Regions from separate parts of the Massilia sp. AB1 genome, predicted to be linked through region 4. Evidence: predicted binding sites of a transcription regulator. Region 4 holds the regulator's gene; each other region holds the start of a gene.

Region 1 (2,197 bases), on a different contig from region 4:
TTCATGCCGGTGAAGAACAGGTTGACGACCACGAAGAACACGGCTTCCACCTTGGTGAGGCGGCCGAAGCTCAGGGTCCACAGGACCAGCAAAGCCACCAGCTTGCCGGGGTTGGACGGCACGAAGGCAAGGATGGCCATTACCAGTGGCACTTGCAACAAGAGACGGAGTGGAATGCGCATGACGGACAGTAGACTATGTTTCCGTCAATATTGTCAATAAAGTCAATTCGGCAGACGAAAAAAAGGCCTCCGAAGAGGCCTTTTCCGAGGGAAGGAAGACGCTTAGTCTTTCTTCTGGCGGCGGCGCAGGGCGACGCCCATGCCGACCATTGCCAGGCCCATCAGCGACAGGGCGCCCGGTTCCGGCACTTCGGAATATGCCTGGCCCGGATCGTCGATACGAGCACCGAGGATGTTGTTGGCGCCATTGCCCCAGTTCGGGTTGTAGTTGTAGCTGTTCTTGAAGCGCAGGTCGCGCAGGCCTTGCCAGCTCGAGAACCAATCCGAATCCAGCTGATCAGCCCACAGGCCGCCGGCCGACATATCGACCGATGCGTAGGAGTCGGCGGTGCCCGAGAAGCCGTTGCTGCTCGGAATTTGGTCGCCAACGATGGTGTTGTTCGGGTCGATGGTGTCCATGCCGGTGTCGAAGAACAGGCGAGCCAGGAAGGTGCCTTCGGTGAAGCCGGTAGCGCAGCTGAAGCCGCAACGCACGCCCGGGTTGATGGTGTCCAGGGTGGTCTTGGTCATGCTGTTCAGGTCACGCCAGTACAGGTCCATGTAGCCCTTGGTAGCCGGGAACGGATTGTTCGCGTTCGGAGTGCCTTGCTCGACGCCGTAGAACATGCCGGTCACCTGACCGCCGCCCAGGCCATTGACGAAGAAGATATCGCCGGTCGGATCGATCTGGTCGTTCGGGGTGTTGACCGAGCCGCGTTCCATGGTCGAGATGGTGAACACGCCCCAGTTGATTTCGTTGGAACCCGCCCAGGTCGTGGCGCCGTTGATGGCGATTTGTTCCTGACCCGAGAATTTCAGGTAGATCGGGCCCGGCGGCAGTTCAGTAGCCGGTGCGGCATATGCGCCAAAGCTCATGGCAGCGCCGAATGCGAGAGCGAGAATCTTTTTCATGCTTTCTCCAAGAGATAAAGAAGTTCGTTTGATTGATAACGACACCGACATCCTCTCTTTAGCAAACCCTGTGCCAGCGTTTAAAGATCCTCGCTAAGTGGTTGAAATTGCATGTTATTTGACAATGTTAACAATTCTGGATGGCCGTGCTGGCTCTAGCATTGTAAAAATTCTCGACAAATTAATTGACAAAGATAAATAATTTATATCAATTAACGATACCTGCCTGGCGCCAACAAATCGTGGGGATCGAGCTCGCGTCGCAGCCGCTCGTGCAGGCGCTGCGAGTCCTGCGTGAGGGCGGCCAGCTCGGGCATGGCGGAGATCGCCACGCGGTAGGGGAAGAAACCCTGCTCGCGGCCGCGCAGGATCAGCTCGCGGTAGCAGGCCTGGGCGGCCTCCACGGCGGCTGGAGAATTGCGGTCGAACAACAAAGGCACGGTACTGTCGAATAATTTGTCACTTAGCGAAGTGAAGGTCAGCAGCGGCTCCATGCCGTGCTTGCGGGTGATGGCGCCGACCATCTCGACATAGGCGCGCGCCCTCTCGGGGCGCATCGGCACCAGCGGCGCATACCAGATCAGGCCGCAGCCGTCGCGGGCCGGATTGCGCGGCTGTCCGCCATCGCCGCTGCCGTTTGGATTGCGCCAATAGGCCAGCGGCAAGGCCGTCTCGTTGGGACGCCCGCCCGCCAGCTCCAGCGAGCGCGCCAGGGTGGCGGCGGTGCTGGCCAGGCGCTGGCCGGCCGCGCCCGGCAGCCAGCCCGCCAGCCGGCGCAGGGTATTGGCATTGTCCTGGCTCAGGAACAGCATGCGGCTGGCCACGCCCTTGAGGGCGGCGCGGATTTCCTTCTGGGCCGCGGCCACCATGCGCCGGGTGCCGTACAGGGTGCCGAAGCCGGTCCAGGGAAAGATCTGGTATTGCCTTCCCAGTTCCTCCACCAGCGCGGGCGGCATCAGGCCGTCCGGGCCCAGGCGGTCGGCCGGATACGGCGCCGACATCGCCAGCACCCGGTGCCGGTTCATCAGGTTCAGCCCGGCCACGGTGCCGGGCAGCTTGCCGAG
Region 2 (2,197 bases), on a different contig from region 4:
AGACCAGGTTGGTCTCCGGGTCGTAGCTGTACCAGCCCCAGGTGGTGCCGCCGCCCAGCTTCCACTGGTCGCCCTGCCAGCTCTTGAGCGAGGAATCCGGGCCGATCGGCGCCATCTTGCCGTCGGTCCAGGTCATGGTCTTGGCCGGGTCGACCAGCAATTCGTTGTCCGGGCCGGTGCTGTAGGCGCGCCATACCACCTTGCCGGTGTTGATGTCGTGGGCCGTCACGCGGCCACGCACGCCGAATTCGCCGCCGCTGATGCCGGTCAGGACCTTGTCCTTGAAGACGTGCGGGGTGTTGGTGGTGGTTTCGCCGAGCTTCGGATCGCCCACCTTGGTCTTCCACAGCTCGGCGCCGGTCTTGGCGTCGAGCGCCACCAGCGTGGTGTCGGCCTGCTGCAGGAAGATCTTGCCGTTGGCGTAGGCGACGCCGCGGTTGACCGTGTCGCAGCACATCACCGGAATCACGGTCGGGTCCTGCTTCGGTTCGTACTTCCAGCGGATCGACTGGTCTTCCAGCGACACCGCGAAGACCTTGTTCGGGAAGGGGCTGTGGATGTAGAGCGTGTCGCCGATCACCAGGGGGCCGCCTTCGTGGCCGCGCAGCACGCCGGTGGAGAAGGTCCAGGCCACCTGCAGGTTCTTGGCGTTCTTGCTGTTGATCTGTTTGAGTTCGCTGTAGCGGTGGTTCGCCATGTTACCGGACTGCATAGCCCAGTTCTTCGGGTCCTTGGTCAGCTTCTCGACATCGGAGTCGGCGGCTAGCGCCGGGCCGGCAGCCAGTGCCAGGCACGGCCACCAGCGGATGAGTCTTATTGGGAATGACATGGTTGAGTCTCCTATGGTTTTTATCAGCGGTCCGACCTGTGTAGCCATGCAAACATCGATGTGGGGATGTCCCACCCTTCCCACAGCACAGAATGTGCCAGTGTCCTTGCCCTGCGCCCTGCCCCTCCTGCTGCGCGGCGCCATGTTCAGATTCGGGACAGTCGCGCCGCGCGCTGCGCCATCCACGACACAGCCTTCAGCGCTGCGTCACGTAGCAGGCCTTGTTGGCGCTGGCCTGGAGCGCCTTGTACTTGTTGGCCATGTCCTTGACCGGAGCCGGATCGCGGAACACTGCGCCGCGCTCGCCGCCCATGGTCTGGTTGCGCAGGGCGGTCGACATCGCCACGTAGTCGTCGTACGTCATCTCCCTGGCGATGTGGTCGATCACGCAGGAGCACTTGTAGAGATATTCGTACTTGCCGTCGTGCTTCTGCATGCACTCGAGCACGTACTCCACGCGGCCGCTGGTGGGGAAGTCGTCGGCGTGCGCCGCCAGCGGGGTGCTGATTGCCACGGCCAGCGCCAGCGACAGCAGCAGGAAGGATCGCTTCATTCTTGTCTCCGGTGAGTTGCGCAGCAGGCGGCTGCCGGGCTGCCGGCAGCCGCTCTCCTTACGCGTCCTTGAGCACGCCGCGCTGCCTGGCGACGTGGGTCGAGATGGCGTCCATCAGCGCCGGCGACAGCGCGTCGTAAGGCGGCAGTCCCAGTTCGTTGAGGCGGGCGCGCACCGCCCCCATGTTTTCCGGCCGCGCGCCCGACTCGATGATCGAGGACACGAAGGCGGCGAATTCCGGCGGCGACCAGCCGCGTTCCTTCGACAGTTCGGTGTGCACGAAATCCAGGCCATAGAAGGCGTGGCCGGAATTGTCGATCCGCCCATACATGTGCACGCCGCAGTCGCGGCAGGCATGGCGCTTGATCGTCGCGTCCTGGTCCACGACCTGGAGCTTGTCTTCGTTGGCCGTCACCTTGACGTGGTCGCGCCCGACCACGGCGATCTGCGAGAACAGCGAGCCGTTCGGCTTCCAGCACTTGGTGCAGCCGCACACGTGGTTGTGCGCCACCTGGCTCCTGATTTCGACCGTCACCGGATTGGCCGCGCAGCGGCAGCTCAGCGTGCCGCCGGAAAAGCCGGGTTCCGCAGGTGGTATGCCGTTGTCGACGGCCGGATGGATCTTGACTGCCTCATTCATGTTCGTCTCCCTGTTCGTTGGTTGGAATCGGACTGCGGCTTGCTCAGTACAGCACCACCGAGCGGATCGACTGCCCGCTCTTCATCAGCTCGAAGCCCTCGTTGATGCGATCGAGCGGCAAGGTGTGGGTGATCAGGTCGTCGATGTTGATCTTGTTTTCCATGTACCAGTCGAC
Region 3 (2,197 bases), on a different contig from region 4:
GCGCCACGGCGCTCATCGGGCCCTGGTGCAGGTCGCTGGCGATGTCCAGGCCGAGCAGCAGCTCGCCGGCGCGCGCTTCGGCCGAATAGCCGTCGTATTCCGCGACCTTGCCTTCGAGCTCGGCGGCGCGCATGTAGTCTTCGTCGGTCGCTTCCGGGTTCGCGTAGATGGCGTCGCGCTCCGAGATGGCGTTCCACAGCTCGGTGTGGCCCATCATGACGACGTCGAGCACGCGCACGTCTTCGTAGGCGAACTGGTCCTGGCGCAGCTTGCCGAGACGCTCGCCCGGGTCCAGGCTGACGTTGCCGGCGGACGGCTCGAGGTCGCCGCCGAGGATCTTCATGAAAGTCGACTTGCCGCAGCCGTTCGCGCCGATCAGGCCGTAGCGGTTGCCTTCGCCGAACTTGACGGAAATGTTTTCGAACAGCGGCTTGGCGCCGAATTGCATCGTGATATTGGCAGTAGAGAGCACGGTGTACCTTTGGAAGCGTTGGTCGGCGGATTTCGCCGATCGGATAACCGGCTATTCTACCATCCCGGGCCCCTCCTTGGGAGGCGGCGGCGATGTTGTATTGTCACTTGTTTTGGTCCGGAACGCCCTGCGAACGAAACGTGGGCGCAGCTGCGCTTGCTATGCTTGGCGCACCGAAGCACAGGAGGTGGGCATCACGCGTGCTTCTTCGATGCGCCCCTGCTGCTCGGATGCCTGGGGTGATATCCGGCAGCGCAGGCGCAATCCGGTTGGGAGGTGAGCGGACAGGTCAGCCATGGCAACCTCGGCCCTTACAGCTTCGCGCTCGACATCCCTGCGAAGCCGGCGCGGTGCAGATCGGCATCGACGCCTGGGCGCGCAAGGCCAGAGACGGCAGCATTACCTTCGGAAACGACCAAGGTGGCGGTCGAGTTTTCTTACAACTCGCCCATTTCGCAGAGTAAATACGAAGAGAAAACAGGTGTTTATATAACGGGCATAAAACTCGCTTTTCTAGTTGACGCGGTTACTTGGTTGGCCAGCGCTTCGATTTGGGGCTTACTGCTCGCGTATAGGTCTGCGCCTGGCCAGTCGTCTACTCTACGTTGGACTGAGGGGAGCCCATATGAGAAAGCTGCTAGTGTTGCTCGGCCTATGCGCCGGGCTAAATAATGGTCTGGCTCACGCTGCGGTATTGGAGACGGTTACATTTGATTATACGGCCCGCGACAATACGGGTACTGCCACGGGAATCTTCGGTGGACAAGGCAGCTTCACGTACAGCATTAATTTTCCTTTGCCAGGCGGCACCGTGATCGGGCGAGGAAACATCACAAACTTCCAATTCTCATGGGGTGCAACTGTGCCTGAGTTGGGAACGGCGACCTGGAGTTATGGGCTGGCTGATCTGCAAAGTTTTTCATTTAACACAGCCAACATCAATTCGCTTTCCCTCCTCACGCGCTCAGTATCGGCGTCCAATTCGAACTTTACCGACGCGTACTTCTCCGTTTCCGGCATTAACGGGAAAACCGTCCGGGGCGACCAAGCCGCGGTCTTGACGTCCGGCGCCGTCAAGGTAGCGCTGAGTCAGCAAGAGAAAGCGCGCTGGGCAAAATCTGCGGACGAAACAAACAAGGTGAGTAATGTCTTGAATGCGATCGGATGCGCGGAAGGCTTAAAGGGCTGCCTCGGGGTGATTGCGCCAGGCCTGACTTCCGACAATGAGAGTCCCGTCCTGGAGTGGCTTGGCTACGTTGCGCTGGCGGCAGCAGCTGTCGCGGCGATTGGGGCCGGTTCGCTACCGGCAATGGCGCTTGTGGCTGCCGGTGTCGTTGGCGTCTACGCAAGCCACGTCTCCGATGTTGAGCGTAAAATTGCTCAGGATCCGCCGGACGCCAACTATACGGTAGTCGCAACGTATTCAAATACAGACACCCCTTTCCAGAGCTGGCTTGATGCCCAATTCGACGCCGCAATGTCGCAGTTGACGTCGTCGATGACGCGCTGCCTGGAAGCCCGGCAGAATGCGCTTGTTTCCATGGAGCGTTATCAAGGAGCGGTATTGGCAGAAAACGCGACGTTCGCGGCAATCCAGCTAAACGCGATGCAATCGTTTTTTCAAGACATAGAGGGCTGCGACAGTTTAGTTGGAGGAAATCTTACCGCCTTGCTCGCCACGATGTCCGATCTTGGCGTTTCGGATCTTCAGTTTGACCCAGACAA
Region 4 (2,197 bases):
GGCCCTGCTGATCTCTTGTTTCCTGTGGACATTGGTAGCCGACCCGGGCGCTGCGCCCAGGCAGCTCGGGAGCGTCGCCGCTCGCTAGGGAGGAATGCGGGAAAGGAAAGGCTGGATGCAAAAAGGGCGCCCCCTCAGACGCCCTTAGCTGGTATGCCCTGCTGCCGGTCAGGCCGCAGCGGCTTCTTCGCTGCCTTGATCCGGCAGGCGTTTGATCGCCTGGTGGTTATGGTCTTTCAACATCTGCTTGTGTTTCAGAACCTGCCGATCCAGCTTGTCCATCAGCGTGTCGATCGCGGCATACAGGTCTTGGGCGACACTCGCCACGTGCAGGGTCTTTCCGGACACCTGGACGTTAATCTCCGCTTTTTGCCTTTTTTCTTTTTCAGTGAGGTTGTCGACGGCGAGGAAGACATGGGTATCGATCACTTGATCGAAATGCCTGATGATGCGCTCGAGCTTATTCTGAACGTATTCACGGATAGCGGGAGTCACTTCGAGATGGTGGCCACTGATTGTGAGGTTCATACACACTCCTTTGAAAAGCGCGCCGCCCAGGCGCAAGGCAGGAGTGGGCAGCGCTGTTACAAGGCTTTGCGGAGGCTGACGGGAGGGATCTTGAGCGCTTCTCGGTATTTGGCGACCGTCCTGCGCGCAATGACCATGCCTTGTTCCCCGAGCATCTCCGCGATCTTGCTATCGGATAAAGGATTCTTAGGGTCTTCTGCTCCTGTCAATTGCGCAATGAGAGCGCGGATCGCCGTCGAGGAGGCTTCTCCCCCCGCTTCGGTGGCGACGTGGCTTCCGAAGAAGTATTTCAACTCGAACATGCCGTGCGGGGTCAGCATGTACTTCTGCGTTGTAACACGAGAAATTGTGCTTTCGTGTAGGCCTAGTGTATCAGCAATCTCACGTAAAACAAGGGGACGCATCGCAACCGCGCCGTGGGAGAAAAAGTTCTTCTGGCGCTCCACAATCGCCTCTGCCACACGCAAAATCGTATCGAAACGCTGACGCATATTCTTGATCAGCCATTTCGCTTCCTGCAGCTGGGCGTTCATCTGCCCTTCGCACTTGCCCTGCTTCATCAGCGACGCATACAGGCTGTTCACCCGCAGGCGCGGCATCACGTCCGGGTTCAGCATCACGGCCCAGCCGTTCTTGGCGCGGCGCACGATCACATCCGGTACCACGTAGTCTGACACGTTCGAGGCGAAGGCCGCGCCCGGATGAGGATTGCACTGGCGCACCACGGCTTGCACCTCGCGCAAGTCTTCGTCGTCGCAATCCAGCGCCTTCTTGAGCTTGCTGTACTCGCGCTGGGCGAACCAGCTCAGGTAGCCTTCGACGATCTTCAGCGCCAGGCGGCGCGTCACCAGGGGCACGCCCTGCATGCGGCGGATCTGCAGCGCCAGGCATTCGCCCGCGCTGCGCGCGCCCACGCCCACCGGGTCCAGGCTCTGCACCAGCGCCAGCGCGCAGCGCAGCTCGTCCATCTCGATCTCGAGCTCTTCCGGCAGGCGCGCATGGATCTCGTCCAGCGGTTCTTCCAGGTAGCCGTTGTCGTCCAGCGCGTCGATGACCAGCTCGGCCAGCGCGCGGTCGCGCGCGGAACAGCCGGTGACACGGATCTGCTCCATCAGGTGCTCGCGCAAGGTGACGGAACTTGCTTCCAGCTGCGGGCGGCCGTCTTCGTCCTCGCCCCCGCCCGCGCCGCCGCCCGAACCCCAGTCGGCGTCCGGCGCGTCGCGCTCGCCGTCGCCGCCTTCGAAGCCTTCGCCGTTCTCGCCCGAGGCGGCGGAGGCCTCCGACGCGCCCTCGCCTTCCTGCGCGGGAGCGGCGGGCGCTTCGCCAGTGGCGGGCGCGTTATTGATGGCGCCGTCGGCCAGCAGGCGCACCGAACGGTCGAGCGGGTCGTCGAGCCGCTCGAGCAGGGGATTGTCGGACAGGATCTGCTCGATCTCCTGGTGCAGCTCGAGCGTGGACAGCTGCAGCAGCCGGATCGACTGCTGGAGTTGCGGCGTCAGTGCAAGATGCTGCGATGTGCGGAGTTGCAGGGACTGTTTCATGTCTACATGCGGAAGTGTTCACCCAGATAGACGCGGCGCACGGATTCGTTGGCGATAATATCATCCGGCCGGCCCGAGGCCAGCACCGCGCCCTGGTTGATGATGTAGGCGCGGTCGCAGATGCCGAG

Evidence for each region. Region 4 encodes sigma-54, which starts transcription at its own class of promoters, with help from an activator protein. Its sites were predicted from a motif close to TGGCANGNAANCTGCTTT; they were not measured.
Region 1: the regulator sigma-54 is predicted to act here: its motif matches at 1,192-1,209, upstream of J8847_RS12700 (PEP-CTERM sorting domain-containing protein).
Region 2: the regulator sigma-54 is predicted to act here: its motif matches at 912-929, upstream of J8847_RS22015 (methanol/ethanol family PQQ-dependent dehydrogenase).
Region 3: the regulator sigma-54 is predicted to act here: its motif matches at 967-984, upstream of J8847_RS13685 (PEP-CTERM sorting domain-containing protein).

Annotation. Positions count from the first base shown of each region.
Region 1 is NZ_JAGKSG010000019.1:25,423-27,619, reverse strand. Features, by position in the region: gene J8847_RS12705 (DUF2878 family protein) at 1-140, opposite strand, end outside; gene J8847_RS12700 (PEP-CTERM sorting domain-containing protein) at 285-1,133, opposite strand; gene J8847_RS12695 (FAD-binding oxidoreductase) at 1,346-2,197, opposite strand, start outside.
Region 2 is NZ_JAGKSG010000061.1:11,712-13,908, reverse strand. Features, by position in the region: gene J8847_RS22015 (methanol/ethanol family PQQ-dependent dehydrogenase) at 1-829, opposite strand, end outside; gene J8847_RS22010 (hypothetical protein) at 1,026-1,382, opposite strand; gene gfa (S-(hydroxymethyl)glutathione synthase) at 1,441-2,022, opposite strand; gene J8847_RS22000 (S-(hydroxymethyl)glutathione dehydrogenase/class III alcohol dehydrogenase) at 2,066-2,197, opposite strand, start outside.
Region 3 is NZ_JAGKSG010000021.1:42,846-45,042, reverse strand. Features, by position in the region: gene J8847_RS13690 (ABC-F family ATPase) at 1-472, opposite strand, end outside; gene J8847_RS13685 (PEP-CTERM sorting domain-containing protein) at 1,098-2,197, shown strand, end outside.
Region 4 is NZ_JAGKSG010000010.1:51,281-53,477, reverse strand. Features, by position in the region: gene J8847_RS08355 (MFS transporter) at 1-88, shown strand, start outside; gene hpf (ribosome hibernation-promoting factor, HPF/YfiA family) at 169-528, opposite strand; gene J8847_RS08345 (RNA polymerase factor sigma-54) at 585-2,069, opposite strand; gene lptB (LPS export ABC transporter ATP-binding protein) at 2,072-2,197, opposite strand, start outside.